One region of the Streptomyces sp. NBC_01474 genome, then DNA from elsewhere that is predicted to be linked to it. Evidence: riboswitches for the same ligand, from Rfam matches in the RefSeq annotation. Region 1 holds a riboswitch; the other holds the start of a gene.
What was found. Region 1 has a riboswitch for glycine ahead of gcvP (aminomethyl-transferring glycine dehydrogenase). Riboswitches for the same ligand answer to the same signal wherever they lie in the genome.
Positions count from the first base shown of each region.

Region 2: another riboswitch for glycine. It lies ahead of gcvT (glycine cleavage system aminomethyltransferase GcvT); the one in region 1 lies ahead of gcvP (aminomethyl-transferring glycine dehydrogenase).

Region 1 covers NZ_CP109449.1:8,413,192-8,427,885, forward strand. Annotated here, with positions in the region: gene OG758_RS38385 (FHA domain-containing protein) at 71-916, shown strand; gene ftsR (transcriptional regulator FtsR) at 933-1,676, shown strand; gene OG758_RS38395 (bifunctional nuclease family protein) at 1,763-2,236, shown strand; gene OG758_RS38400 (MerR family transcriptional regulator) at 2,431-3,075, shown strand; gene OG758_RS38405 (DNA polymerase IV) at 3,132-4,562, shown strand; gene OG758_RS38410 (PRC-barrel domain-containing protein) at 4,548-4,934, opposite strand; glycine riboswitch at 5,049-5,144, shown strand; gene gcvP (aminomethyl-transferring glycine dehydrogenase) at 5,328-8,213, shown strand; gene OG758_RS38420 (DUF5999 family protein) at 8,303-8,500, opposite strand; gene OG758_RS38425 (hypothetical protein) at 8,842-9,429, opposite strand; gene OG758_RS38430 (glutamate-cysteine ligase family protein) at 9,921-11,441, shown strand; gene OG758_RS38435 (substrate-binding and VWA domain-containing protein) at 11,464-13,236, opposite strand; gene OG758_RS38440 (CPBP family intramembrane glutamic endopeptidase) at 13,401-14,201, shown strand; gene OG758_RS38445 (PhzF family phenazine biosynthesis protein) at 14,296-14,694, opposite strand, start outside.
Region 2 covers NZ_CP109449.1:4,107,973-4,122,666, forward strand. Annotated here, with positions in the region: gene OG758_RS18760 (AfsR/SARP family transcriptional regulator) at 1-2,719, opposite strand, end outside; gene OG758_RS18765 (enhanced serine sensitivity protein SseB C-terminal domain-containing protein) at 2,955-3,755, opposite strand; gene OG758_RS18770 (enhanced serine sensitivity protein SseB) at 3,925-4,692, opposite strand; gene OG758_RS18775 (AAA family ATPase) at 4,799-5,416, opposite strand; glycine riboswitch at 5,614-5,717, shown strand; glycine riboswitch at 5,718-5,829, shown strand; gene gcvT (glycine cleavage system aminomethyltransferase GcvT) at 5,877-7,016, shown strand; gene gcvH (glycine cleavage system protein GcvH) at 7,109-7,492, shown strand; gene glyA (serine hydroxymethyltransferase) at 7,506-8,780, shown strand; gene OG758_RS18795 (L-serine ammonia-lyase) at 8,933-10,303, shown strand; gene OG758_RS18800 (L,D-transpeptidase) at 10,333-11,322, opposite strand; gene OG758_RS18805 (glycoside hydrolase family 25 protein) at 11,567-12,118, shown strand; gene OG758_RS18810 (NADPH-dependent F420 reductase) at 12,140-12,799, opposite strand; gene OG758_RS18815 (M4 family metallopeptidase) at 13,368-14,694, opposite strand, start outside.

The sequences.
Region 1 (14,694 bases):
ACGGCGGTGTGTGCAATCAGGGTTCGTCCTGCCCCACGGGCGGGTCTGTTTCGGTCAAGGGGAATCGCCCGTGAAGTTGTTTGCGAAGTTGTTCGGCAAGAGCGCACGTGAGGACAGCGGCAATGCCAATGCCACTGCCCGCCACCGTGCACCGCGCACCCAGGACGCGGAGGTGCAGGGCGCGGAGCGTCCGCTGTTCCGTGATCAGGTCGGTTCTCAGGGTGGTGACATTTCGGGCGGACAGGGCGCGTCGTCTGTTGACCCTGCCGCGTCCGGCCGCATAGGTTTCGGGGAACCGTCAACCTCAAGTGCGGGTGGAGGGTTTACCCCCGATCCGTATGCGTCCCATGCCCCCGCGGGGCAGCCGCGGCAGGAGGATCCGTCCATGTCGGCACTGGTGTGTACGAGGTGCGGAAACCGCAACGCCGAGGCGAGCCGGTTCTGCTCCAACTGTGGGGCGCCTCTGCGCGCCACGGCCGAGCGTCCGTCCGAGACGACCTCGACGATTTCCATTTCGGGCCTTGAGGCCTACGACGCCGAAGTCACCGGTCAGACGCTGTCGCCGGCGCTCTCCCCGGAGGCCCAGGCTGCCGTCGACGCCCTGCCGCTCGGCTCGGCGCTCCTGGTGGTGCGACGCGGTCCGAACTCGGGCAGCCGCTTCCTCCTCGACGGCGAACTGACCACGGCGGGACGGCACCCGCAGAGCGACATCTTCCTTGACGACGTGACCGTTTCGCGCCGCCACGTGGAGTTCCGTCGCGGTGCCGACGGTGCCTTCACCGTCAGCGACGTGGGCAGCCTCAACGGCACGTACGTCAATCGGGAGCGGATCGACGCGGTCACGCTGTCGAACGGCGACGAGGTGCAGATCGGCAAGTACCGGCTGGTCTTCTACGCGAGCCAGCGGGGCATCTGACCTGTCAGGAAGGTCCATGCTTCAAACACCGAAGGGCGGTGCCGGTCACGGCATCGCCCTCACGGACAGTCGGCTGATGAGCATCGGCACCGTGCTGAACGTGCTGCGCGACGAGTTCCCCGAAGTCACCATCTCCAAGATCAGGTTCCTGGAGTCGGAGGGGCTGATCGAGCCGCAGCGCACCCCCTCGGGGTACCGCAAGTTCAGTCCCGACGACGTCGAGCGACTTGCCCACGTACTGCGCATGCAGCGGGACCACTATTTGCCGCTGAAGGTCATCAAGGAGCAGCTCGACGCCCTGGAGCGGGGAGAAGCGATCACGCTGCCCTCTCCGGGTCTGTCGGGCGACGGCGAGGACGGCAGGGCCCCGGAGGGCGGCGAAGGGCCGACAGTGGCCCGTGTGGGCCGTGACGAGCTGCTTGCCGCCGCCGGCATCGGGTCTCCCGAGCTCGACGAGTGGGAGTCGTACGGCCTCATTGCGCCCCTGCCCGACGGCGGATACGACGCTGAGGCGGTCACCGTCGCCGAGCTGGTCATGGAACTGGGCCGCTTCGGGATCGAGCCGCGGCATCTGCGGGCGATGAAGGCCGCTGCCGATCGGGAGGCCGGTCTGGTCGAGCAGGTCGTCGCGCCGCTGCGACGGCACCGCAATCCCCAGACCAGGGCGCATGCGCAGGCCCGCGCGAAGGAGCTGGCGGGGCTGACGGTGAAGCTTCACGGCGCGCTTGTGCAGACCGCGCTCGGCGTGCGTCTGCCCTGATCCGAGGGGTGCTCGCGCGGTGTGCGTCCGGCGATCGACGGGTGCCCGACTACCCAAACCTGCCGGGCACGTCCTAGGGTTGCTGTGTGAACGAGCTCGACGTCGTAGGTGTCCGGGTCGAAATGCCCTCCAACCAACCGATCGTGCTCCTGCGTGAAGTGGGAGGCGACCGCTACCTCCCCATCTGGATCGGACCGGGGGAGGCGACGGCCATCGCCTTCGCACAGCAGGGCATGGCCCCCGCACGCCCGCTGACGCACGACCTTTTCAAGGACGTGCTGGAAGCGGTCGGGCAGGAGCTCACGGAAGTACGCATCACGGACCTGCGCGAAGGCGTCTTCTACGCGGAACTGGTGTTCTCGAGCGGGGTCGAGGTCAGTGCGCGCCCGTCGGACGCCATAGCGCTCGCGCTGCGCACCGGTACGCCGATCTACGGCAGTGACGGTGTGCTCGACGATGCCGGGATCGCGATCCCGGATGAGCAGGAGGACGAGGTGGAGAAGTTCCGCGAGTTCCTCGACCAGATCTCGCCCGAGGATTTCGGGACCAACAGTCAGTGACGCGAGCGGCCGTCGTCAGGCGGCCGCTGCCGCGCCGGGGGCCCGGCCGGACCATTCGGCTAGCCTTTCCCCGCGGTGAGGTACGGGAAACCACTCGTAGGGTGATTATCACTCGGCGTGCCGAGTGTGGCGATCGTTGACGCACCCCTGGTGACTGCCTACCGTCGAGAAGGCAGGTCAAAGAGGAGGTCGGCGTGAGAAGCAGCGGCGACGGTACGGCTGGGGGCGGCGGACACAGTCCGGCGGAGAGCGGCCCGTACTCGCTTCACGGCCACGCGGCCGATCACATTCCGCGTCGGCCGACGGTGTTGCCGGTGGTCGCTCAGAGAGATGACGACGCGACGCCCGAGCAGGTCGGATACCGGGGACCCACCGCGTGCGCGGCGGCCGGTATCACGTATCGGCAACTGGACTACTGGGCGAGGACCGGACTGGTCGAGCCGAGTGTGCGCCCGGCCCACGGGTCGGGGACCCAGCGGCTCTACAGCTTCCGGGACGTCGTCGTCCTGAAGATCGTGAAGCGGTTCCTGGACACCGGTGTCTCACTGCAGAACATCCGCACCACGGTGCAGCATCTGCGGGAGCGCGGCTTCAGCGATCTGGAGCGGCTGACCCTCATGAGCGACGGCGCCACGGTCTACGAGTGCAGCTCCCCTGCGGAGGTCCACGATCTGCTCCAGGGCGGTCAGGGAATCTTCGGTATCGCTGTCGGTGTGGTGTGGCGGGACGTCGAGAGCGCGCTGTCGCAGCTGCACGGGGAGCGCATCGACACCGGCGAGACGCTCCTCGGGAACAACCCGGCGGACGAGCTGGCGAGACGGCGCCACCGCGCGGTGTGAGCGGGGCCGATGCGTCAGCCGGGGCATTGTCAGTGCCGTAGGGCAGCATCGGACATGTGAGAACCGCGCCCACGATCCTGCATCTCGACATGGATGCCTTCTACGCCTCGGCGGAGCAGGCGTCGAAGCCGAGTCTGCGCGGGAAAGCCGTGGTCGTGGGCGGGATCGGGCCTCGTGGGGTGGTGGCCACCGCCTCGTACGAGGCCCGGGTGTTCGGGGTGCACTCGGCGATGCCGATAGGCCAGGCGCGCAGGCTCGCGCCCAATGCCGCGTATCTCGCGCCGCGCTTTCGGCTGTACCGGGAGGTCAGTGAGCAGGTGATGGGCCTGCTGCGGGAGTTGTCGCCGCTCGTGGAGCCGCTGAGCCTCGATGAGGCGTTCGTCGATCTGGAGGCCGGTGAGGCGGCCTGGGACGCCGCGTCGGCGCGGCTCGTCGGAGAGCGGCTGCGGGACGAGATCAAAGCCGTGACCGGCCTGACCGGGTCGGTGGGACTCGCGGCGTCGAAGATGCTGGCGAAGATCGCCTCCGAGGAGGCGAAGCCGGACGGTCTGATGCTGATCGTGCCCGGCACCGAGCGCGCCATGCTCGGGCCGATGTCGGTGCGCACGCTGCCCGGCGTGGGGCCGGCGACCGGGGACCATCTGAGACGTGCCGGGATCACCACGGTCGAGGAGATCGCCGAGGCGGGCGAGGACGAGCTCGTGCGGCTGCTGGGGAAGTCGCACGGGGCGTCGCTGTACGCCATGGCCCTCGCGCACGACGACCGGCCCGTGGTGGCCGAGCGTGACGCCAAGTCGGTGTCGGTCGAGGACACGTACGACGTGGACATCCATGACCGGGTGCGGGTGCGGACCGAGGTGCAGCGACTTGCGGAGCGGTGCGTGCAGCGGTTGCGGGGGGCGGAGCGGTCCGGGCGGACCGTGGTCCTCAAGGTGCGGCGCTACGACTTCTCCACGCTGACGAGATCCGAGACGCTGCGCGGGCCCACCGACGACTCCGCAGTGGTGCGGGAGGCGGCCGCTCGGCTCCTGGAGTCCGTGGATACGACGGGCGGGGTGCGACTGCTCGGCGTGGGGGTGACAGGCCTGGCCGACTACACGCAGGAGGACCTGTTCGCGCAGGCGCGCGCGCAGGCCGAGGCCGACGCACACGCGGCCGACGGGGAGCGTGAGGGCGAGGCGGAAGGGGCGGCTGGTGCTGGGGACGAGGGGCAGGCGGCTGCCGGAGAGGTCGTCGAGGCCGCGGACCGGCGCTGGGTGGCCGGGCATGACGTGCGGCACGAGCAGTTCGGGCACGGGTGGGTGCAGGGCAGCGGGCTCGGGCGGGTGACCGTGCGCTTCGAGACGCCGTACTCGGAACCGGGGCGGGTGCGCACGTTCCGGACCGATGACCCCGCGCTCGTAGGAGCAGAGCCGCTGCCGCTGGTGGAGGGCGGGGCCGGGCGCTGTGCGGCGCGGGAGCCGGATGCCGGGTCAGGTGTCGTCTGACGGAGGGCGGGCGATCTTGCCGAAGTCGCGGTCCTTGGGGGGCACGGGGTCGTCCGGGGCCGAGATGTCGAGACCGTAGTGGTGGTAGAGCTGGAGCTCCTGTTCGGGGGAGAGGTGACGGCCGACGCCGAAGTCGGGGGCGTCCCTGATCAGGGAGCGTTCGAAGGGGATGCGCAGGGTGCCCTCCACGAGCTCGCTCGGCTCCAGGGGGACGAAGGCGTCCCGGCTGAAGAGGCCTGTGCGTATCGCCGCCCACTCGGGGACGCCGGTCGCGTCGTCGAGGTAGACCTCGTCGACGGTCCCGATCTTGGCCCCGTTGCGGTCGAACGCCTTGCGGCCGATCAGGTTGCGCGGATCGACATCGGTCTGCACGGGGCCCTCCAGCTGCTCGCAACTCATCCGTAAGCACTACCAAAGTGCACATTGGGGAAGGCGGCCACTCGAGGTCGGGGGTGTTGTTGCCGCTGGTAGGCTGGCGATGGCTGCCGACCCCGTGCGGGAGAGTCCTCCGGATGACACCGGAGGCGCCGAAGGAGCAACTCCTCCCCGGAATCTCTCAGGCCCCTGTACCGCACGGACGAGGTCACTCTGGAAAGCAGGGCGGGCGTTCAGGCCTCCGCTCTCACCGACGGTGAAAGTCGTCATGCCCCTCGTGATGGGGGTGTGCCGGTGAAACTCTCAGGTTGAGATGACAGAGGGGGAGGCCGTCCGGGCACCCGCGCCGTGGTGCCCCTCGCAGGTCGCAATGACCAGGAGGCCTCCGCAATGACCGCCAACCGTATTCCGCTCTCCCATCTGGAGCAGGGAATCCCCTTCGAGCAGCGCCATATCGGTCCGGATGAAGCAGCGCAGGCCAAGATGCTCGCGCAGGTCGGGTACGGCTCGCTCGACGAGCTGACGGCGGCCGCGGTCCCGGACGTGATCAAGAGCGCCGAGGCGCTCGATCTTCCCGGGGCCCGCACCGAGGCCGAGGTGCTCGCAGAGCTCCGCTCCCTCGCCGACCGCAACCAGGTCCTCGACTCGATGGTCGGACTGGGCTACTACGGCACGTTCACGCCGCCCGTCATTCTGCGCAACGTCATGGAGAACCCGTCCTGGTACACGGCGTACACGCCCTACCAGCCGGAGATTTCGCAGGGCCGGCTCGAGGCGCTGCTCAACTTCCAGACGATGGTCGCCGAGCTCACCGGCCTGCCCACCTCGGGCGCCTCGCTGCTCGACGAGGGCACGGCCGCGGCCGAGGCCATGGCGCTGTCCCGGCGCATGGGCAAGGTCAAGAACGGCGCCTTCGTGGTCGACGCGGACGCGCTGCCGCAGACCATCGCCGTCATCCAGACGCGTGCCGAGCCGACCGGTGTCGAGGTCGTCGTCGCGGACCTGTCCGAGGGCATCCCGGCCGAGGTCGCCGAGCGCGGTGTCGTCGGCGTCCTGATCCAGTACCCGGGCGCCTCCGGTGCCGTCCGCGACATCAAGCCCGTCATCGAGCAGGCCCACGAGCTGGGCGCCGTCGTCACGGTCGCCGCCGATCTGCTCGCCCTCACGCTGCTGACCTCGCCCGGTGAGCTCGGCGCCGACATCGCCGTCGGTACGACCCAGCGCTTCGGCGTCCCCATGGGCTTCGGTGGTCCGCACGCCGGCTACATGGCCGTCCGCGAGAAGTTCGCGCGCAGCCTGCCCGGCCGCCTCGTGGGCGTCTCCGTCGACGCCGACGGCAACAAGGCGTACCGCCTCGCGCTGCAGACCCGTGAGCAGCACATCCGGCGCGAGAAGGCCACCAGCAACATCTGCACCGCTCAGGTGCTGCTCGCCGTCATGGCCGGCATGTACGCCGTCTACCACGGGCCCGACGGCCTCAAGGGCATCGCGCGGCGCACGCACCGGTTCGCGACGCTGCTCGCCGAGGGCCTCAAGGCCGGCGGCGTGGAGGTCGTGCACGGCGCGTACTTCGACACCCTGACCGTGAAGGCCGCGGGCCGGGCCGCCGACGTCGTGAGCGCCGCGCGCGAAGGTGGCGTCAACCTCCACCTCGTGGACGCCGACCATGTGTCGATCTCGTGCGACGAGACCACGACGCGTACCCAACTGGGCGCCGTCTGGACCGCGTTCGGTGTCGAGGCCGATGTCGACGCGCTCGACGCGGCGGCCGTGGACACGCTGCCCGCGGGCCTCCTGCGCGGCGACGACTACCTGACGCACCCCGTGTTCCACGCGCACCGCTCCGAGACCTCGATGCTGCGCTACCTGCGCAAGCTGGCCGACCGTGACTACGCGCTCGACCGCGGCATGATCCCGCTGGGCTCCTGCACGATGAAGCTCAACGCGACGACGGAGATGGAGCCGGTCACCTGGCCCGAGTTCGGCCAGCTGCACCCCTTCGCGCCCGCCGAGCAGGCGCAGGGCTACCTCACGCTCATCCGTGAGCTGGAGGAGCGCCTCGCGGAGGTCACCGGCTACGACAACGTGTCGCTCCAGCCGAACGCCGGTTCGCAGGGCGAGCTGGCCGGTCTGCTCGCCGTCCGCGGCTACCACCGCGCGAACGGCGACGACCAGCGCACCGTCTGCCTCATCCCGTCGTCCGCGCACGGCACGAACGCCGCGAGCGCCGTGATGGCCGGTATGAAGGTCGTCGTCGTGAAGACGGCCGACGACGGCGAGATCGACGTCGCGGACCTCCGCGCCAAGATCGAGCAGTACGCCGACGAGCTCTCCGTCCTGATGATCACCTACCCGTCCACGCACGGTGTGTTCGAGGAGCACGTCGCCGACATCTGCGCGCAGGTGCACGACGCCGGCGGTCAGGTGTACGTCGACGGCGCCAACCTGAACGCCCTGGTGGGCCTCGCCAAGCCGGGCCACTTCGGGGGCGACGTCTCCCACCTCAACCTGCACAAGACGTTCTGCATCCCGCACGGCGGCGGCGGCCCCGGCGTCGGCCCGGTCGGCGTCCGCGCGCACCTCGCGCCGTACCTGCCCAACCACCCGATGCAGCCCGCCGCCGGACCCGAGACCGGCGTCGGCCCGATCTCGGCGGCGCCGTGGGGCTCCGCGGGCATACTGCCGATCTCGTGGGCGTACGTGCGTCTCATGGGCGGCGAGGGCCTCAAGCGGGCCACGCAGGTCGCGGTGCTCAGCGCCAACTACATCGCCAAGCGGCTCGAGCCGCACTTCCCGGTGCTGTACACGGGTCCCGCCGGCCTGGTCGCGCACGAGTGCATCATCGATCTGCGCCCGATCTCGAAGGCGACCGGCGTCAGCGTCGACGACATCGCCAAGCGGCTCATCGACTACGGGTTCCACGCGCCGACCATGTCGTTCCCGGTTGCCGGGACGCTGATGATCGAGCCGACCGAGAGCGAGGACCTGACCGAGCTCGACCGGTTCTGCGAGGCGATGATCGCCATTCGCGGAGAGATCGAAAAGGTGGGTTCGGGCCGGTGGCCCGCCGAGGACAACCCGCTGCGCAACGCGCCGCACACCGCGGCCGCGCTCGGCGGCGAGTGGGAGCACGCGTACAGCCGCGAGGAGGCCGTCTTCCCCGCCGGTGTCGTGGCCGCCGACAAGTACTGGCCGCCGGTCCGCCGCATCGACCAGGCGTACGGCGACCGGAATCTCGTCTGCTCGTGCCCGCCCATGGACGCGTACGAGGACTGATACTCACGCTGACATGCGTCAGGGCCGGTTCCGGGGTTTCCCGGGGCCGGCCCTTTCGTACTGGGGACGCCGTCGGCGTCCGGATGCGCTCAGGCCGCGGTCATGACGTGCGCCGGGCGGTGCGGAGCGATGATCTGGCCGTCGGGCAGCAGCTCACCGGTGTCCTCGAAGAGCAGGACGCCGTTGCAGAGCAGACTCCAGCCCTGTTCGGGGTGGTGGGCCACAGGGAGCGCGGCCTCCCGGTCGGCGGAGTCTGCGGACGGGCACGGTGGCTGGTGCTGGCACATGGATGGGATCTTTCCCTGTGAAGTGATGTCGGTGATGGGTGCGATGTCGCTGTCTGTCCTGCGGCTCGAAGCGTTGTTCATGGCCGCCCCCCGTTTGTCGGTCGGTCCGGAACCCAGTGTTGCCCCACGGGCGTCAATCCGCAGGGATTTCGTCGCAGCGGTCCTCACTGGATGAGGACGCGTCACCCGTGCGGACGGTTCACCCCAACTGCACTGTCCCTTCGGGTGGTTCGGGGTGGCCTGACCGGGCTAGTCCGGACGGGCCCGCGAGAGCATGGCTGCGCCCCGCGACCGGTCGGCATCGGCAGCGGGGCGCGGGCGCGTCGGACGGCCCGGTCGCGTCAGGCGGGTGAGCCCAGAAGTGGCGCGGGGGTCAGTCGATGGGTGAGGACGGGCAGCAGTTCGGCGACCCGGTGGGGGCGATGGGCGGCGATACCGGGCGGCGCGGGCGCGAGTGGGACCAGGAGGTCACTGGCCGCGGGATGTCCCGTGGAGGCGTCGGCGTTGCAGTCCCCGTGCAGCCAGAGGGTGAGCATGTACAGCTCCGGGACCGAGAGCAGGCGCGGTTGGTAGGCCGCGGGCATGGACTCGGCCTGGCGCAGCGCGCGTTCGGTGGCCGCGACGTACGGGCCCTCGAAGAAGCGCGAGAACGCCCAGCCGTCGGCGGTCAGCATCGTGTCGGCGGCGGCGACCGCGCGCTCCCCGCACCGGATCAGGAACCGCCAGCCGGCGAGTCGGGTCGGCGAGGGGCCCGCGCTGCCCGTGACCCGGTCCAGTACGTGGACGGGCAACGGGAGTTCGGGGCTCGCCGGTCCTTGGGCGGAGCGCAGGGAAGGGGTGCGGGCCTCACGGACTGCGGTGGGGGAACCGAGGGCCGTGAGGACGGTGCGCAGGGCGGGCGCGGGAGCCGGAGGGACATGCAGCGGCATGGTGGGTCGCCTCTCATTCGACAGGCACGGTGGATCGAGGGCGTGGCGGGACGAGCGGACGGCGCTGTCTGCTGACCGGGCCAGAGGGGGCGGGGGCAGGTACCGCGAGCGCCAACTCTCTGCCTCGTTCGCGAAGTTTATACGACACGTGTTCACGCAGTGTTTCGGCTAGCCGTCGCGAAAATGCTCGGCAAGGCGTTATCCGGCCGCCGAGATGAGGGGAATCTCCCGATTTCCAGCGGGCTCGGGTCCGTGACCTCGTAATCTTCACGGCGAGCGGACGGCCGATTCTCGTCGGCGTTTATCACCAGGCTAGGTGGAATCGACTCTTCGACATGCTGCATGCCTAGTGAATGTGCCCCGTGACAACTGCTGCGAGCCTACTCGCCCGTGGCGGGGAGCGGGGCGTTATCGATCACATTGCCTGGGCATCATCCACCGTGAAACAGCGGCCGGGTGGCCGTGTCGTCCATGTAAGGAGGGACGCTTCCATGGGGGAGAAGGTCGTGGCGGGCGCGTTCGACCTGTCCGATCGGCGGCACTACCGCAGGAAGCTGCAGCAGTGCCTGGCGGGGCTCGCGAGGCTCCTGGAGGAGGAGAGGTTCGATCGTCCGAGGAATCTGATGGGTCTGGAGATAGAGTTGAATCTCGCGGGACCCGACGGCATGCCGAAAATGATGAATGCGCAAGTTCTCGAGCGCATCGCGAGCCGTGATTTCCAGACCGAACTCGGAATGTTCAATCTGGAAGTGAACATTGCCCCTCATCGATTGGAAGGCCGCGTTCTCGACCGGCTCGCCGAGGAGCTCAGGACCGGCCTCGCCTATGCCCACCGGAAAGCGAACGAGGTGGACGCCGGGATCGTGATGATCGGCATTCTCCCGACGCTCGTGCCCGATGATCTCGTCTCCGCGAACCTGTCGGACGTGGACCGCTACAGCCTCCTCAACGACCAGATGGTGGCCGCGCGCGGCGAGGACTTCGTGGTCGACATCGACGGGGTGGAGCACCTGCGCTGCAGCTCGGGGTCCATAGCGACCGAAGCGGCGTGCACCTCCGTGCAGTTGCACCTCCAGGTCACGCCCGCCCGCTTCGCCGACGTGTGGAACGCGGCGCAGGCCGTCGCGGCCGTGCAGGTCGCGGTCGGCGCCAACTCGCCGTTCCTGTTCGGACATGAGCTGTGGCGCGAATCGCGGCCGCCCCTGTTCCAGCAGTCGACCGACACCCGCCCGCCCGAGCTCCAGGCCCAAGGGGTCCGGCCACGCACCTGGTTCGGCGAGCGCTGGATCAGCAGCGCGTACGACCTCTTCGAGGAGAACCTGCGCTACTTCCCCCCGCTGCTGCCCCTGCGCGACGACGAGGAGCCGCTGCGCGTAATCGACGACGACGGAGTGCCGGCGCTCGGCGAGCTCGTCCTGCACAACGGCACCGTCTACCGCTGGAACCGGCCCGTGTACGGCATAGCCGACGGCAGGCCACACCTGCGCGTGGAGAATCGGGTCCTGCCCGCGGGCCCCACAGTCACCGACGTCATCGCGAACGTCGCCTTCTACTACGGCGTCGTACGCGCCCTGGCCGAGGACGCCCGCCCCGTCTGGACCCGCCTGCCCTTCGACGCGGCGGCCCGCAACTTCGACGAGGCCTGCCGGTACGGGATAGAGGCGCGCCTCGACTGGCCGCGCCGGGGCCGCTTCGGCGGGATCGAGAAGGTGGCCGCCGTCACTCTCGTACGGGACGAGCTGCTGCCGCTGGCCGCCGCCGGGCTCGACGCCTGGGGCATCGAGGCGGCCGACCGTGACTTCTACCTCGGAGTGATCGAGGAACGCTGCCGGCGGCGGGTCAACGGCGCCTCGTGGCAGGCGGCCACGTTCCACAGCGCGCTGGAGAGCGGCTTGGAGCGCGACGCGGCGCTCGCGGCGACCACACGGCGCTACTGCGAGCTGATGCACGCGGGCGACCCGGTGCACACGTGGCCGGTGGGGCTTCCGGCGCCGGCGGTGCAACTGGGCTGACCGGCGCGGCGGTTCCGCTCGGTCAGCCCTTGGCGCCCGCCTCCACGATCGCCTTGAGGATCACCGCGTGGATCTCGGCCGGGTCGCTGACCTGGTGCCCGGAGCCGCCGGTGGCCCCGGCGATCTGCTCGACCTCGTCCTTGTCCGCGTCCGGGCCGACCGCGATGGCGATGAGCGGCACCGGGTGCTGCGGGTCGGCGAGGCTCTGCAGCCGTGAGACGAGGGTGCTGCGCGAGATGGATCCGGGGTCCTGGTTCGCGCCGTCGGTCACGACCACGAGGGCGTTGAACTTGCCGTTCCGGTAGGAGGACGTGGCCTCCTCGTAGGCAGCGAGCGTGGTGTCGTAGAGACCCGTGGCGCCGCCCGGCACGGGCTGCAGGCCGCTGAAGGCATCGGACAGCCTGTCGCGCTGAGTGCCGCCGCTCTTGCGGTCGCCGAGACGCTCGGTGGGTACGAGCTTGCGGTAGTCGCGGTTCCCGTCGAGGAGCGTGGCGAACTCCCACAGGCCGATCTCGTCCTCGGGCGTGAACGTGGCGAGCGCCTGGAGCATCGAGGCCTTCGTGACCTCCATGCGGGACTGGTTGCGGCCCGGCACATAGTTCGCCATGGAGGCGGAGGCGTCCACGACGACGGTGATCCGGGCGCTCTGCACCGTGATCGTCCACATGCCGAGGGTCTCCTGGAGCTCCTTGTCCGTCGGCGGCTCGGACTCCGACGCCGCGTACGGCTGCGGGCTGCGGCCTCCCGCCCCGGCGACCAGCGCGTCCGAGGGCTCCTGGTCGTCCGTCCTGAAGCCGTGCTTGTCCAGGATCCTGACGCCGGCGTCCTCGCCGAGCAGGGTCATGAAGCGGAGCGCGGCCCGTCGCTCGTCCGTCGACTTGACGCCCTCGTCGACCAGCGCGAACGGGTAGTCCAGCTGCGGCGAGCCGTCCTTCGGGTAGAAGAGTTCGAGCCCGTCCTTGTCGCCGGCGGTCGCGTTGTACCGGTACGAGGACTGCTCGGAGATGATCAGCGCCTGATTGCGGCGCGGATTGCCCTGCTCGGTGCCGGAGGAGTCGCGCGCCAGGGTGTCGGTCAGCCGGCCGTCGCTGTCGGTGGTGCGCTGCGAGAGAGCCTTGGCCATGGCGGCGGCCTGGGTGTCGCCCTCCGGCCCGGACTTCTTGGCGGAGGCGCCCAGCCGGGTCAGGGCGAGGAGACCGGTCGCGCTGCGCGCGGGGTCCGCGGTCCCGAGCCGCAGCTTGTCGCCCTCCATGGCCGCGCCGGTCAACTGCGCCCAGGTGTACTTCTTCGCGGGCCAGCCCATGCTCTTCGCGGCCGACGGCACCATGCTGATGCCGATGGGGGAGGAGGCTGTGTTGCCCACCGCCGTGACCGGAGTGGCGTTCCCGCCGAGGTCGGCGCGCTGGATCCACAGACTCGAATCCGGCACCCACGCCTCATAGTCCCCGGTGCCCTTCCGGCCCTTGCGCAGGGCATCGGCGATCTTGTACGAGTCGCCCGCCTGCACGCGGGTGTCGAGGCACTGTCCGTCGGAGGTCAGGTGGTTCTTGCGGGCGAGGTCCGCGGCGTCGCGCAGTGCGGGGGCGATGTCGGGCGAGGCGGCGATGTCGAGGTGGACCGTCCTGCCGTCGCAGGTCCCGCCGAAGGAGAGCAGGCCGCTCCTGGCCGCCAGAGCCGTGCCCCCGGCGACCACGAGGACGAGGGCCGTGGCGATGGCGACGGTCCGGCCGCGCGTGCGCCGGCGGGGGGCGACCGCGTCCGCCCCATACTCGTCGGGCAAGCTGTGACGTCCCATGCGGTGGTGCCCTTCCTCGGGTCCCGGCCCGACGGAAAGGGAGAGGTACACCAAAGAACGGCCTGCGTCCCCCCGGCCTGTCGCGCGCGATCTTCGTACCTGTATTCGAGACCCTAGCGGGGCTAGGTGGGGGATGAGGCGGGATTACTCAACTGGAGGCAGGTGTGCAGGCGGAGGCGGGTGCGGTGGCCGATTCTTTTCCGAACGAGCGGCTCTCGCGACAGATTCTTCGGAACGAGACACTGCTCGTCCTGGCGCTCTCGCTCGGTGCGAGCGGAGTGTCCGCGCTGATCAGCTTTGTCGGATCGGTCACCAAACCGGGGGGTCTCAAGGACCAGGCGGCGACCCTGAACGCCTCGGCGGCTCCCGGGCGCCCGTGGCTTGATCTGGCGTGGCAGTTGTTCGGGATCGCGAGCGCGCTCGTCCCGGTCGCGCTCGTCGCGCACCTGCTGCTGCGCGAGGGTGTCGGGATGCGGACGATCGGCTTCGACCGTACGAGACCGCTCTTCGACGCGACCCGCGGCGCGGTGATCGCGGCGGTCATCGGCAGCACGGGCATCGCTTTCTACCTGGCGGCCCGTGGCCTCGGTTTCAACCTCACGGTGGTGCCGGAGGCGCTGCCCGACGTGTGGTGGAAGTTCCCGGTCCTGATCATGTCGGCGGTCCAGAACGCCGTCCTCGAGGAAGTGATCGTCGTCGGGTATCTGCTGCGCAGGCTGGGGCAGTTGGGCTGGACGCCGGGCACGGCGATCGTGGCCAGCTCGGTGCTGCGCGGCTCGTACCACCTCTACCAGGGCATCGGCGGCTTCTTCGGGAACCTCGCGATGGGCCTGGTCTTCGCGTATCTGTACCGGCGGTGGGGGCGGGTCGGGCCGCTGGTGGTGGCGCACTCGCTGCTCGACATCGGCGCGTTCGTCGGATACGCGCTGCTCGCGGGGAAGGTGGGGTGGCTGCCCACGGCGTGAGGCCGGGACGGGTGCCGGAGGCAGGGGGCGTACGAGATCTTCGTACGCCCCCTGCGGCGTGCCAGGGCCTTTCCTTCGGATCGGGCGAAAGGCCCTAGGCGAGCAGGTCGCCCTCGATGACCGTGACGGCGCGGCCGGTCAGCAGGGTGCGGGCGCCGCGCAGTTCGGTGCGCACGAAGCCCGTGCGGGCGGAGGCCTGGAGGCCGGTGAGTTCGGCGCGGCCGAGGCGCGGGGACCAGAACGGCGCGAGGGCCGTGTGGGCGCTGCCGGTGACCGGGTCCTCGTCGATGCCGACGCGCGGGAAGAAGCAGCGGGAGACGAAGTCGTAGGCGCCGTCGGGGTCCGCGGCGCGGGCGGTGGCGATCACGCCGCGCTCCGAATGGGCGGCGAGTGCCTTGAGGTCGGGTGCGAGGGCGTGCACGGTCTTCTCGTCCGCGAGCTCGACGAGCAGGTCGCCCACCTGGCGGCCGGTGTCGTGCACCGAGAGCGGCTC
Region 2 (14,694 bases), 4.3 Mb from region 1:
CCCCCGCCATGTCCCGGCGCTCACGGACCTGGCGCAGGATGCCCGTGAGAATCTCCTCGGCTTCCGTGTAACGGCCCTGGCGCTGGCGCAGCACGCTGAGTACGTAGCGGACCTGCACCTCGACCCGCTGGCTGCCGGTGGCACGGCAGATCGTCAAGGCCTCGGAGAGGTGGGCGCCCGCGGCGTCGGCGTTGTCGCGGTCGATCTCCATGCTCGCCATGTGCACGAGGACGCTCGCGGCGCCGACCGAGTCACCGGCCGAGCGGAACTCCTCGAGTGCGGGCCGGTACTGCGCGAGGGCGGCCTCGTTGTTGCCCCGCCGCTGGTCGAGCAGGGCGAGGTTGCGCCGGGTCATGGCCTGCCCGTGCACGTCGCCGAGTTCGGCGAAGACGTCGCGGGCCACGCCGAGCCGCTGTCCCGCCGCGGTCAGCTGCGAGCGGCTGATGTGCAGGGAGCCCAGCGAGCACATGAGGGCACCGTACCCGCGCCGTGCCCCCGCCTCACGCACGCAGTCGAGGGCCCACAGATGGGTCTGCTCCCAGTCCTCGAAGTAGCAGCGGGCCTCGAAGAGCGAGACGAGGCTGACGGCCAGGTCCCAGCAGGCCTCGGCCTCACCTGCGTCGGCCGCGAGGCGGATCGCCGCACACGCGTTGGCGCGCTCGGACTCCAGCCAGCCGAGCGGATCGGCGAGCACGCGGTCGAAGTACCCGGCGGGGAACCGCAGGCGCGGTGCCGTGCCGTGCAGGACCGTGAAGTGGCCGCCGTAGATGCGGCGATGGGCCTCCTCCACCGCGGCCAGCCAGCCGCCGACGACGCGGGCGACCGCCGCGCGCTGCCCCTCGGGCCCCTCGTTCCGGTCCAGCTCCTCGCGGGCGAACAGACGTATGAGCCCGTTGAGTTTGTAGCGGGGCGACCCCGTCGGGTCGGTCCCCTCGACGTGCAGGATCTGCGCGTCGACGAGGAGCTCCAGCAGGTCGGCGGCGCGGGGCAGGCCCGTGTCGAGCAGGGCGGCGGCCGTCCAGGCCGGGATCGACGTGCCGTCGAGGAGGCTGAGGAGCCGCAGCAGGCGGCGCGCCTCGTCGTCGAGCCCGTTGTACATCAGGGCGAGACTGGTCCTGATCGCCAGGTCGCCGTGCGCCAGTTCGTCCAGGGTGCGGTGCTGGTCGGAGAGACGCTCCACCATCCAGGCGAGGGACCAGTGCGGGCGGGCGGCGAGGCGCGCGGCGACGATCCGCAGCGCGAGCGGCAGCCGCCCGACCATGTGCCCGAGGGTCTCCGCCGCGGCCACCTCGTCGCGTACGCGCTGCGCCCCGATGACCCCTTCGAGCATCTCGAGGACCTCGGCGTTCTCGAACACGTCGACGTTGAACGCGCGGGCCCCGGCGAGCCCGGTGATCCGCGGGCCCCCCGTGATCAGTACGGCGCAACTGGCGCTGCCGGGCAGCAGCATGCGCAACTGGCGTTCGCTGCGAACGTTGTCGAGGACGACGAGGACCCGCCGCTCGGCGAGCAGATGCCGGAACATCTCCGCACGTTCGTCCACGTCGTCCGGCAGCGCGGCGCCGGGCACCCCGAGAGCGCGCAGGAACCGGCCGAGTACGGCGGCGGGGGTCAGCGGCTGGGCGCGGGTGCCGCCGACGTCGCAGTACAGCTGGCCGTGCGGGAAGCGGGCGGCGACACGGTGGGCGACGTGGACGGCGAGGGTGCTCTTGCCCGCGCCCGGGGGCCCGGTCAGCGTCACGATGCGGGTGGCCTGGTTGCCGTCGTCGCGCAGGGCTTGGTCGATCCCCTCGATCAGGGCGGCCCGGCCCGTGAATCCGGCCGTGTCGGAGGGAAGTTGGAACGGCACCAGCGGCGAGACGGACACCGGCGCCCCGGGGTCGGCGACGCGCTCCGGTCCGGGGGCGGCCCCGGGCTCCGCCTCCCGGGGCGCGGTGACGGGCTCGGTGGCGGGGTGCAGCGCCGCCTCACCCGACAGGACGGCGAGTTCCAGCCGCTTGAGTTCGTCGCTCGGTTCGAGGCCGAGCTCCTCGATCGCGAGGAGCCGTCCGGCGCGGTACGTCTCCAGTGCCTCCGCCTGCCGGCCGGAGCGGTAGAGGGCCAGCATCAGCTGGCCGCGCACACGTTCGCGCAGCGGGTGCTCGGCGACGAGCGCGCGCAGCGAGCCGACCAGCCGGCCCGCCCGCCCCGACTCCAACTCAAGGTCCGTGTACGTCTCCAGGGCGACCAGCCGGTTTTCGTCGAGCTCCGACGCCTTCGACAGCAATTTGCTGCTGACAACTCCACTCAGGGCTCGTCCACGCCAGAGACCGAGCGCTTCGTCGAGCAATTCGGCGGCGCCCGTGTTCCCTTCGGCAATCAGGGAGTTGGCCTCGGAGACTTTCTTAGCGAAAACTTGACTGTCGATCTGCTGATCGCCGACCTGGATCACATATCCGGGGTCCCTGGTCACGATCGCGTCGCCTTCACCGATTTCCCCGAGAGCGCTGCGTAGTGAAGAGATGCAGGCCTGTATCTGGGTACGCGCCGTGGATGGCGGAAAATCGCCCCACACGGCCGTGATCAGGCTCTCCGCACTCACGACACGGTTGGCCTCCAGGAGCAGCATGCCCAGGATCACCTGCTGTCTGCCGCGCGCGATGCGGCATTCCCGCAGATCGCCGCCGATGACTTCGAGTGGGCCGAGAATTCGGTAACTCGCTGTTGTTTCTGCTGTCACGACGGCTCCCCCCTAAGGAGTGGACCGGACGCAGGCGTCCCATCCGCCCCTGTCGGCCACCGAATCGATGTGACTATACAGCGATGATCGCGAGTTGCGGGTCTCCACCAGCGTGCTCGAAACCTGGTCAGGGCATTACTTAAGCGCTCTCACCTGGTCTTCACGTGAACTGCGGCGGGGCGGTTCATTTACGTTCAACCAAGCGTTCCGTAATGTCACTTGAAGACCGAACAGTTCAGTACGTCCCGTGCGGCGGCGGGTATCCGTACCCCGCGACGGGGGCGGGCGCGGGCGGGGCCGCGTGGGCCTCGCGGTCGTAGAACGGGCGGGCGTTGGCGCGCAGCCACATGGCGACGGGGTCGTGCTCGTCGGACATCGCGACCGTGGAGACGGGCAGCCCGTCGGGCACGGCGACGACCGACTGCTGCATCATCGCGCGCACCGCGTCCACGGACACCGGCGACGTGTCGTACACATCGAGGCCGATCGCCAGATAGGGCGCGCCGAGCGTCGGCTGGACCCAGGCGCGGCGCAGCGAGCGGATCGCGGTGGTGCGATGGGCGTTCTGCGTCAGCAGGGCGTAGAACTGGGGGATTTCGATGGCGGGGTCGGTCAGCCGCAGGGGCCCGGCGGGCTGGCGGTCGAGGCCGCCCGCGATCCGGCGCAGGTCGAGCCACGGGATGCCGACGCCGCCGCCGGGCGCGTGCGGGTTGAGCCAGAGGCCGTAGTGGTCGGGGTAGAGCGTGCGGGCCGCGTCGACGCCGCCGACGACCTCGTAGGCGCGGCTCCAGCCGGAGGCGGACAGCTCCTGGGCGGAGGTGACACAGGGGGCGTACGAGGAGCCGTCGACCTCCATGTTCCCGTACTGCGCGTCGGGGGATCCGGCCTGGCCGTGCCAGAGCAGCATCCACACCTGACCGGCGCCGGGGTCCGCGAGCGCGTTGAGCAGCGCCTCGTAGGCGTCGTAACGCCCCGGCGTCACCTGGCGCAGCATGTGCTCGACCTGACCGGCCGCGGCCGTGCCCGACGCACTCACCCGTAACCGCCCCTTCGTGACGTACCCGACGATTTCGACCCGCTCCCCGCGGCGGGACCGCCCAGACAGGTCATGAAACCAGCTTAAGCGGCGATCCTGACATCGACTTGACGTACGCGCGGTCGACCTCTTTCCCGTGTTCTCCCGAACGGGGACCGGCGCCGGGCTTTCAGTGACCCTGCGTGTAGAACGGCCGCAGCGTGGCTCGCATCCAGTCACCGACCGGGTCCTGGGTGATGTCGAGCAGGACGAGGTTCACCGGCCAGGGCGCCGGGACCCGGCCCAGAGCGCGGCCCAGGGCGTCCATGGGCAGGTTGCGCGCGGGCCCCTCCCACTGCGACAGCTCGACGCCGACGAAGAGGACGGGGTCGCCGCCCTCGACGCTGGCGAGGCAGCGGCGGGCGGTGAGGACGACGCCGGACGCCTCGAACTCCTCGCGCACGGCGGCCAGGAAGTCGACCGGGTCGTTCTGCCAGTCGGGCTCGTAGAGGCTGACCCGGCCGCCCGTGGCGGGGCCGTCCAGCGGCGTACGGCCGGACCTGCACAGCTCGGCGACGGCGGGCGGGGGCAGCGGGACGCCGACGGCGCCGTCCGGGTTCACCGCGATGCCGACCTGCGGGGGCAGCCCGCGCGCGAACTCGACGGCCGGCGCGACCGTGCAGCCCATCCGGTCGCCCACGACCGCGAGGAACTGCTCCTCCGAGCTGAAGACGGGCACATAGGCCTGGCCCTCGATCTCCAGCGTCGGCAGGTCGAGGTTCGGACTGCCGGGCCCGCCGCCCTGGGGCAGCGGTATCCACACCTGACTGCGTCCGAGGACCTCGACGATCCGGCCGCCCGCCGAGTCGACCCCGAGGGAGGCGGCTAGCGCCTCCTCCAGCTCGTTGGCCGGCCACCCGCCGTACGGATGTGCATGAGCCTGCGCCGGAATGTCCATGTGCCTACCACCCGCTCTGGAACCGCTCTGTCTGCGGCCGAACCCTAGCGTGTGCGGATGACACGACACCGTCCGCATCCGCACACTCACAGGCGGTCGCGGGATGTCAGCCGCCCTCGAACGCGATCCCGTTCAGCACATCGGTCGCGTCCCGGTCGAGCAGCACCGCGGACGCGCAGCCCCACGGCAGGTCACCACGCTCGGCCGACTCCACCAGACCCGCGACCGCGCGGCGGTGCCGGGCGAACGCGTAGCGCGAGACCCCGCGGCCGCGGTCCCGCTGGCCCGCGAGCGCCGTGTCCGCGTCGACGTCGAGCAGCATCAGATGCAGGTCCGCGCCCCGCCGCCCGGCTTCCCTGGCCAGCCAGCGCCGCACCCAGGCCTGCGTGCCGCAGTCGTGCAGGACGACGCTGCCTCCCGAGCGCAGGGCCCGCCGCAGCCCGGCGAAGTGCGCGAGCCGCACGAGCGGGCGGTACACGGCGTACGGGAGGAGCCGGGGCAGCCGGGCCGCCCAGCGGTCACGGGCGTCCTGCGAGTCGATGCGCACGGCTCCCCCGCCGCCGACCACGCGGCTCATCAGCGTGGACTTGCCGCTGCCCGGGAGCCCCGAGACCACGATCAGGTCACCCCGCGCGAAGCCGAGGCGCCTCGGCGTACGGCCGCCTCTGCCGCGCAGATCCCTGACGACCGGACCCCGCCCCGTCACCGACCTCGGGCGGGGCATCGCTCGCTGTCCGACCCCTGCCGCCGCGTACGCACCCGCCGCTGCCTTGCGCACCGTGATCGTCCTCCCCGCTCCGGTCACGCCACCCTTGCCCGTCAAGTGTAAAGAGATGGTAATGCCGTACAAGTGGTTTCCCCGTGCGGTCGGCATGCAATGATGTGCGCGCCAAGAGCACGACCAACTGCATACCGGCCGCTTGAATCCGCGCGGGAGAGCTCCCCGGACGCCTACGCGTCCCCGGGGGCGCCGAAGGAGCAAGTTCCTCCCTTGAATCTCTCAGGCCCCGTACCGCGCGGGCGAGGCATATCTGAAAAGCGGGCGGCCCTGGGCCGCTCCACCCAAGGTGCAAGCCGCGACCACCCGTACGTGTGGCGCCGGCGAACCTCTCAGGTTCCGATGACAGATGGGGAGGAAGACCATCGCCCTCGTCTGTCATGCCTGGGATCCTGGAGCACCACTCATGAGCAACGCCCCCCGTAAGACCGCCCTCGACGCCCTGCACCGCTCGCTGGGCGCGACGATGACCGACTTCGCGGGCTGGGACATGCCGCTGCGGTACGGCAGCGAGCGCGACGAGCACATCGCGGTCCGCACCAAGGCGGGCCTCTTCGACCTGTCGCACATGGGCGAGATCACCGTCACCGGGCCGCAGGCCGTCGACCTCCTCGACTACGCCCTCGTCGGCAACATGTCCACGATCGGCCCCGGACGCGCCCGCTACACCATGATCTGCCAGGAGGACGGCGGGATCGTCGACGACCTGATCGTCTACCGCCTGGGCGAGCAGGAGGCCGGCCCTGTTCAGTACATGGTCGTCGCCAACGCGGGCAACGCGCAGATCGTGCTCGACACGATCACCGAGCGCGCCGCCGGCTTCGACGCCGAGGTCCGCGACGACCGCGACGCCTACTCGCTGATCGCCGTGCAGGGCCCCGAGTCCCCCGGCATCCTGAAGTCCCTCACGGACGCCGACCTGGACGGTCTCAAGTACTACGCGGGCCTGCCCGGCACCGTCGCCGGCGTCCCGGCCCTCATCGCCCGCACCGGCTACACCGGCGAGGACGGCTTCGAGCTGTTCGTCGCCCCGGAGCACGCCGAGAAGCTGTGGCAGGCGCTGACCGACGCCGGCGCGCCGGTCGGGCTCGTCCCCGCCGGCCTCTCCTGCCGCGACACGCTGCGCCTGGAGGCCGGCATGCCGCTGTACGGGCACGAGCTGACGACGGCGCTGACCCCGTTCGACGCCGGTCTCGGCCGCGTCGTGAAGTTCGAGAAGACGGGCAACGAGGGCCGCTTCGTGGGCCGCGAGGCGCTCGAGGCCGCCGCCGAGCGCGCCGAGACCGCCCCGCCGCGCAAGCTCGTCGGCCTGATCGCCGAGGGCCGCCGGGTGCCGCGCGCCGGGATGTCCGTGGTCGCCGGCGGCCAGGTGATCGGCGAGGTCACCTCCGGCGCCCCCTCCCCCACGCTCGGCAAGCCGATCGCCATCGCCTACGTCGACGCGGCGCACGCCGCCCCCGGCACCGAGGGCGTCGGCGTGGACATCCGCGGCGCCCACGAGCCGTACGAGGTCGTGGCGCTGCCGTTCTACAAGCGCCAGAAGTAGCCCGACCAGTCCTCTCAGGGGCCGCCGGAAGTAACCCAGCGCACACCCCTCTCGTTCCGCAGCACCCATTCGCGTACAGGAGAATTCAGATCATGAGCAACCCCCAGCAGCTGCGCTACAGCAAGGAGCACGAGTGGCTGTCGGGCGCCGAGGACGGCGTCTCGACGGTCGGCATCACCGAGTTCGCGGCCAACGCGCTCGGCGATGTCGTCTACGCCCAGCTCCCCGAGGTCGGTGACACGGTGACCGCGGGCGAGACCTGCGGCGAACTCGAGTCGACCAAGTCCGTCAGCGACCTGTACTCCCCGGTCACCGGCGAGGTCGTCGAGGCGAACCAGGACGTCGTGGACGACCCGGCACTGGTGAACTCCGCCCCGTTCGAGGGCGGCTGGCTGTTCAAGGTCCGCATCTCGGATGAGCCGAAGGACCTGCTCTCCGCGGACGAGTACGACGCGTTCTCCGGCTCCGGCAACTAGGGACACCACGACCATGTCGCTCATGAACACCCCCCTGCACGAGCTCGACCCGGACGTCGCCGCCGCGGTCGACGCCGAGCTGCACCGTCAGCAGTCCACCCTCGAGATGATCGCGTCGGAGAACTTCGCTCCGGTCGCCGTCATGGAGGCGCAGGGTTCGGTCCTGACCAACAAGTACGCCGAGGGCTACCCCGGCCGGCGCTACTACGGCGGCTGCGAGCACGTCGACGTCACCGAGCAGATCGCCATCGACCGGGTCAAGGACCTCTTCGGCGCCGAGTACGCCAACGTCCAGCCCCACTCCGGCGCCTCCGCCAACCAGGCCGCCCTCTTCGCGCTCGCCAAGCCCGGCGACACGATCCTGGGCCTGGACCTGGCGCACGGCGGTCACCTCACGCACGGCATGCGCCTGAACTTCTCCGGCAAGCAGTTCGACGTCGTGGCCTACCACGTCGACGAGGCCGGCCTGGTGGACATGGCCGAGGTCGAGCGCCTCGCCAAGGAGCACCGCCCCAAGGTCATCATCGCGGGCTGGTCCGCCTACCCGCGCCAGCTGGACTTCGCCGCGTTCCGCCGCATCGCGGACGAGACGGGCGCCTTCCTGTGGGTCGACATGGCCCACTTCGCCGGCCTCGTCGCGGCCGGGCTGCACCCCAACCCGGTCGAGTACGCCGACGTGGTCACCTCCACCACGCACAAGACGCTCGGCGGGCCGCGCGGCGGGATCATCCTCGCGAAGAAGGACTTCGCGAAGAAGCTGAACTCCTCCGTCTTCCCCGGCTTCCAGGGCGGCCCCCTGGAGCACGTGATCGCCGCCAAGGCCGTCTCCTTCAAGGTCGCCGCGAGCGAGGACTTCAAGGAGCGCCAGCAGCGCACCATCGAGGGCGCCCAGATCCTCGCCGCCCGTCTGACCTCGGACGACGCGCGCGCCGCGGGCGTGAACGTGCTGTCCGGCGGCACGGATGTGCACCTGGTCCTGGTCGACCTGCGGGAGTCCGAGCTCGACGGTCAGCAGGCCGAGGACCGTCTCCACGAGGTCGGCATCACCGTCAACCGCAACGCGGTCCCGAACGACCCGCGCCCGCCGATGGTCACCTCCGGCCTGCGGATCGGCACCCCGGCCCTGGCCACCCGTGGCTTCCAGGCCGAGGACTTCACCGAGGTCGCCGACATCATCGCCGAAGCGCTGAAGGCGCCCGCTCCCTTCGGGGGCACGGACGCGGAGTCCCTCAAGGCCCGCGTCACCGCTCTCGCCGACAAGTACCCCCTGTACCCCGGCCTGAAGTAGTTTCGTACGCATTTGTACGTATGAAATTTCGGGGCACCGCGCACACTGGACAGTGAGAGCGGTGCCCCGCCCCATGCACCGCCCTCCGCAACGCCTTGCGCACCACCCGGCGGACAACGGCGTCCACCGAAACCCCACCTAGGAGTTCCCCCGTGGCCATCTCGGTCTTCGACCTGTTCTCGATCGGCATCGGCCCGTCCAGCTCCCACACGGTCGGCCCGATGCGGGCGGCCCGCATGTTCGCGCGCCGCCTGAAGAACGAGGGCCTGCTGGCCCACACCGCCTCGATACGGGCGGAGCTCTACGGCTCCCTCGGCGCCACCGGACACGGACACGGCACCCCCAAGGCGGTCCTGCTGGGTCTGGAGGGCGACTCCCCCCGCACCGTCGACGTGGAGAAGGCCGACGACCGCGTCGAGGCGATCAAGACCTCCGGGAAGATCAACCTGCTCGGCGTCCACGAGATCCCGTTCAGCTTCGACGACGATCTGATCCTGCACCGCCGCAAGGCGCTCCCGTACCACGCCAACGGCATGACGATCTTCGCCTACGACCACGAGGGCTCCCTCGTCCTGGAGAAGACGTACTACTCGGTGGGCGGCGGCTTCGTCGTCGACGAGGATGCCGTGGCCGGCGAGAACCCGATCGTCCCCGACGACACGGTCCTCAAGTACCCCTTCCGCACCGGCGACGAGCTGCTCCGCCTCGCCAAGGAGACCGGCCTGTCCATCTCCGCGCTGATGCTGGAGAACGAGAAGGCCTGGCGCACCGAGGACGAGATCCGCTCCGGTCTCCTCGACATCTGGCGCGTCATGCAGGCCTGCGTCTCACGCGGCATGTCCCGTGAGGGCATCCTGCCCGGCGGCCTCAAGGTCCGCCGCCGCGCTGCGAACTCGGCCCGCCAGCTGCGCGCCGAGGGCGACCCGATGGCCCGCGCCATGGAGTGGATCACCCTCTACGCGATGGCCGTCAACGAGGAGAACGCCGCCGGCGGCCGCGTCGTGACCGCGCCCACCAACGGCGCCGCGGGCATCATCCCCGCGGTCCTGCACTACTACATCAACTTCGTGCCCGGCGCCGATGAGGAAGGCGTCGTCCGCTTCATGCTCTCCGCGGGCGCCATCGGCATGCTCTTCAAGGAGAACGCCTCCATCTCCGGCGCCGAGGTCGGCTGCCAGGGCGAGGTCGGCTCCGCCTGCTCGATGGCCGCGGGCGCCCTCGCCGAGGTCCTCGGCGGCACCCCCGAGCAGGTCGAGAACGCCGCCGAGATCGGCATGGAGCACAACCTCGGTCTGACCTGTGACCCCGTCGGCGGTCTCGTCCAGATCCCCTGCATCGAGCGCAACGGCATGGCGGCCGTGAAGGCCGTCACCGCGGCCCGCATGGCCATGCGCGGCGACGGCAGCCACAAGGTCTCCCTCGACAAGGTCATCAAGACCATGAAGGAGACCGGCGCCGACATGTCCGTCAAGTACAAGGAGACGGCCCGCGGCGGGCTCGCGGTGAACATCATCGAGTGCTGAGGATCAGCAGGGGTTGAGGGCGGCGGCGGTCACAGGGTCGCCGTCGTGCCCTCCCCCGCCCCGCTCCCCGCGAGCCACTGGTCCCAGCCCAGGTTGAAGGCCGCGTAGCCGTTGTCGGCCGGAGCCTTGGCGCGCGGCGAGCCCGTGATCGTGACGGGGTCGCCCTGCTTGACCTGGCCGTAGAACCACTTGGCGTCGGCCAGCGACAGGTGGACGCAGCCGTGCGAGCCACGGGCGGAGCCGCTGCCCGGGTTCGGGTCACCGGTCGAGTAGTGGACGTACGTGCCGGACTGGGTGAGGTGGACGTCCCAGGGCAGCGTCAGGTCGTAGTAGTTGGCGCTGCCCTTGTTGCAGCTGATGCCGACGCTGCAGGAGGTCATGTGGACCTTCTCCTGCTTGTCGATGACGGCCATCGTGCCGTTCCAGGTCGGGTACTCGGCGCTGCCGGCGTTGATCGACAGCGTGCGCACGGCCTGGCCGTTCTTGGTGACCTTCATGGTGTGACCGGTGACGGAGACGTCGGCCCGGACGTCGTCGCCGACCGTGAAGGAGTGCGTGTAACCGTGCACGCCGTAGCGTCCGTTCCCGTTGCTGACACCCTTCATGTCGGCGTCGATCTTCACCTTCGTACCGGAGGGCCAGTACGTCTTCGGGCGCCAGTCCGCGCGCTTGTCGCCGAACCAGTGCCAGGCACCGGCCACCGGCTGCGATGTGCTGACCTTCATGTGCTTCTCGACGGCGGCGCGCGCCTTGGCGGCCACCGGGTTGGTGAAGACCACCGAAATCGGCATCGCCACACCGACCTTGGCGTCGTTCAGCGGAGTGATCGTCTCCAGGAGCATCGGCGGACCCTTGGGCTTCGCCGGTGTGGGCGAGGCGCTCGCGCCCGGCTTTCCCGCCGCCTTCCCGTGGTCCCCGCCCGCTTTCTCGTCGTCACTGCCGCCGCCGCAGGCACTCGCGCCCACCAGCACCGCGACCGTAACGAGCGCGATCCCTATTCCGCCCTTGCGCCGTCCCACGACCTGCTCCACTCTCCGATTCACCCCATGCCCCCCAACGGGCCCAACTCCCTGTCAGACAGTGACACAGCTCCGGCAGTTGCACGAAGCCGTGTAAAGCGTGTTCCAAGACTTCGGCCGTCGAAACGTCCTGGCGGCGCCGCATCCCTCGGGCGGATCAACGTGCGGAAAGAGGTACCCCGACGCGATCGGATCGGGGACGATGGATGTTCGACCTCGTCGCCCCACCGACCGGGAGGCCAGCATGCTGCGCGGTATCGACGTCAGCTCGTACCAGTCCACCTTCGACACGGAAGGCCAGTCGTTCGTCTTCATCAAGGCGACGGAGGGGCGTTCGTACGTCAATCCGCGGCTCACGGCGCAGACGAAACTGGCCCGGGACGGCGGCTGCGTCGTCGGCTTCTACCACTTCCTGTGGCCGGGCAACCTCACGGCCCAGGCCGAGTACTTCGTGAGCAAGGCCCCGGAGAAGGCAGGGGACTTGCTCGCCGTGGACTGGGAGACGACCGGGGAGGGCACCCGCGCGAGCAACGCGGAGAAGGACCGCTTCATCCGCGAGGTGAAGCGCCTGCGCCCCCATCACCGGGTGCTGCTCTACACGAACCGCAACTTCTGGCTGACCGTGGACACGACGTCCTACGCCGGTGACGGGCTCTGGATCGCCGACTACACGACGGCCGGCAAACCCCGCATCAAGGCGGCCTGGAAGTTCCATCAGTACACGGACAGCCCGCTCGACAAGGACGTCGCCCAGTTCACCAGCAAGGGCGCGCTGCGGGACTGGGCCACCCCGTGACGCGCCCTCGCACCGGGTGACTCAGGCGCGCCACTCCGCCGTGCGTTCCGGGGACGCCTCGGAGAGGGCCTTGCGGACGGTGTCCGCGTCCGCCGCGAGGCCGTAGACGGGGGTGCCGGGCTGCTGGCGCCAGGACTCGTCGAGGCCACCCGTGTCCACGGAGTCGAAGCCGATCCCGTCGAGCAGGTCGCGTACGACCGTCTTGGCCGCTTCGTCGTCGCCGGCGACGGGCAGGGCGATGCGCTCGGGGTCGCCCTTGGGGCGCGGCCTGTCGAGGAGTTCGTGGGCGTAGGTGCCGTTGAAGACCTTGACGACCGGGTGGCCGAGCTGGAGTTCGGTCCAGCGGCTCTCGGGCATGCCCTCCTCGATGGCGGCGATCCGGCCGTCACGCTGCTGCGGGTAGTAGTTGCCGGTGTCGATGACGGTGACGCCTTCCGGCGCGTCGTCGAGGAGGTCACCGGGCAGGCCGGGGACGGCCTTCATGGGGACGGTGACCACGACGACGTCGGCGCCGCGGGCCGCCTCGGCGACGGTCACCGGCGTGGCACCCGTCTCCCCGGCGAGGTCGCGCAGGGTCTCGGGGCCGCGCGAGTTGGCCACGGACACGTCGTGGCCGGCCGCGGTGAGACGGCGGGTGAGATTGCCGCCGATGTTGCCGGCGCCGATGATGCCGATCTTCATGTGGAGCCCTTCCGGAGGAGCGTGCGGTACGCGCGTGGTCACGTACCTCCGGGCCGGCCGGGCCATGCCGGTCTCGCGCGAGTGCCACACGAACGGGGGCCGCACCTGCCTCAGTCCTGGCGGGCCGGTCGGCGGTCACGAAGACGCCCGCGCCCTGCCGGGCCCGGACCGGCGCCGGCGAGGGCGCGCAGGGCTCGCGGACCGTGGAACGGCCGCGGCCGAGTTCCTTGGCGAGGGTCGTCTCGCAAGTAGGCGACCGCACAGGCGACTTCGAGGGGCAGGCAGCGGGACCCTGTCCGCGTTCGTGGACACGCTCGCGGCGGCCGGGGTCGGCGTCAACATCGTCGACTTCACCGAGGACGCGGACAGCGAGGAGGCGACGGCGTACGCGCAGTGCCGGATCGACGGCGTGACGGCGTGGGGCGCGGGCCGTGACGCCTCGCCGCTGGTGACGTCGGTCCGGGCGGTCCTGACGGCCGTGAACCGGGCGGTGGCCGCGGCCTGGCGAAGCGGGGGCGTCCACCGGGACTCCGGTGGACGCCCCCGCGGGGACGGTCGGGCCGGGCTACTACTCGCAGGTGCCCGCGAACGTCTTCCGGGTCACGACATCGGTCGTCGCGGCGCTCGTGTCCAGCCACGCGGCGCGCTGGCCGTCACCGAGGGACGGGGCCAGCTGGGCGCCGGAGGAGCAGGAGACCCGGCTGAAGGCGCCGGTCCCCGCGACCACGTCGGCCGTGCCGGCGGCCAGGACCTTCACCTTCTCCGGGCCGCTCCAGCCACCGAGGCCGCTCCAGGCGTCGTACGTGGAGTACGCGAAGTAGTCGTCGGTGACGGAGAACTGGGCGAAGTAGGTGCCCGTCGGCAGGCGCAGCTTCGCCGCCTTGGTCAGGTCGTCGACGGGCGCGGACTGGAAGCCGGTGCTTCCGAACAGGCTGCTGTTCTCCCGCCAGAAGACGCGGTCCGCGGCGAACTGGATGTCACCGATGGAGTTGAAGATGAAGCCGCCGATCCGCTTGCTCTGGGTGGTGCCGGTGGCGATGTCGTAGAGGCGTACGTAGGTGTGGTCGGCGCCGCCGGCCCACGCGATCTGCCCGTGCTTCATCGCCAGTCGGCCCGCCTTGGTTCCGGCCTCGGGCGTCACGTCGACCGTGGTGCCGTCGGCCTTGCGGAGCATGACGTCCTGCTCGCCGTCGGCGGTGGTGCGGATGTAGGCGAGCGCTCCGTGGTCGGTGACCGGCTCGGTCTCGTCGGCGTCCGGGGAGTCGACCAGCTTCTTGATCGCGCCCTGGCCCTTGTCACCGGCCTGGTAGATGCCGATGCCTGTGGCGGAGATCCGGGTGAAGACGACGCGCTCGTCGTCGAGGGACGGGTCCATCAGGTAGGCGTCCCGCTGCGCCAGCTCGTGCTGGTGATGCTTGCCGAAGCGGCCCACCGTGATGCCGAAGGCCGCGCCGCCCTGGCCCCAGGCGATCGCGTCGCCGTGGCCGATGGCGTAGACGTCGCCGCTGATCTGCGCGGCCTGCTCGTCGATGCCGGAGTAGACCTCGTAGGCGGGCAGGACGTCGGCGCCGATGGTGGTGCCGTCGTGAGTGCCGGCCTTCTGCTCCCAGCCCTGCTCGATGCCGTGGTCGTCGAAGGCCTTGGCGATGACGGCGAGGTCGCCGCCGGAGACCTTCAGGGACTTCGCGGCGAGGGTGACCGCGTTGCGCATGTCGGTGAAGCCCGAGAGCGGGGTGAGGTAGTTCTGGGCCGCCCGGTAGGTGATCCGGTCGGCGAGGTCGGCACCGAGGCTCTTGCGCATGTCCCACAGCGCGCCACCGACGATGGTCGAGTTGGCGTGCACACCGCCGTTGTCGAAGTCGAGCGTCATGGGGTCGTAGTCGCTCTGCGCGTTG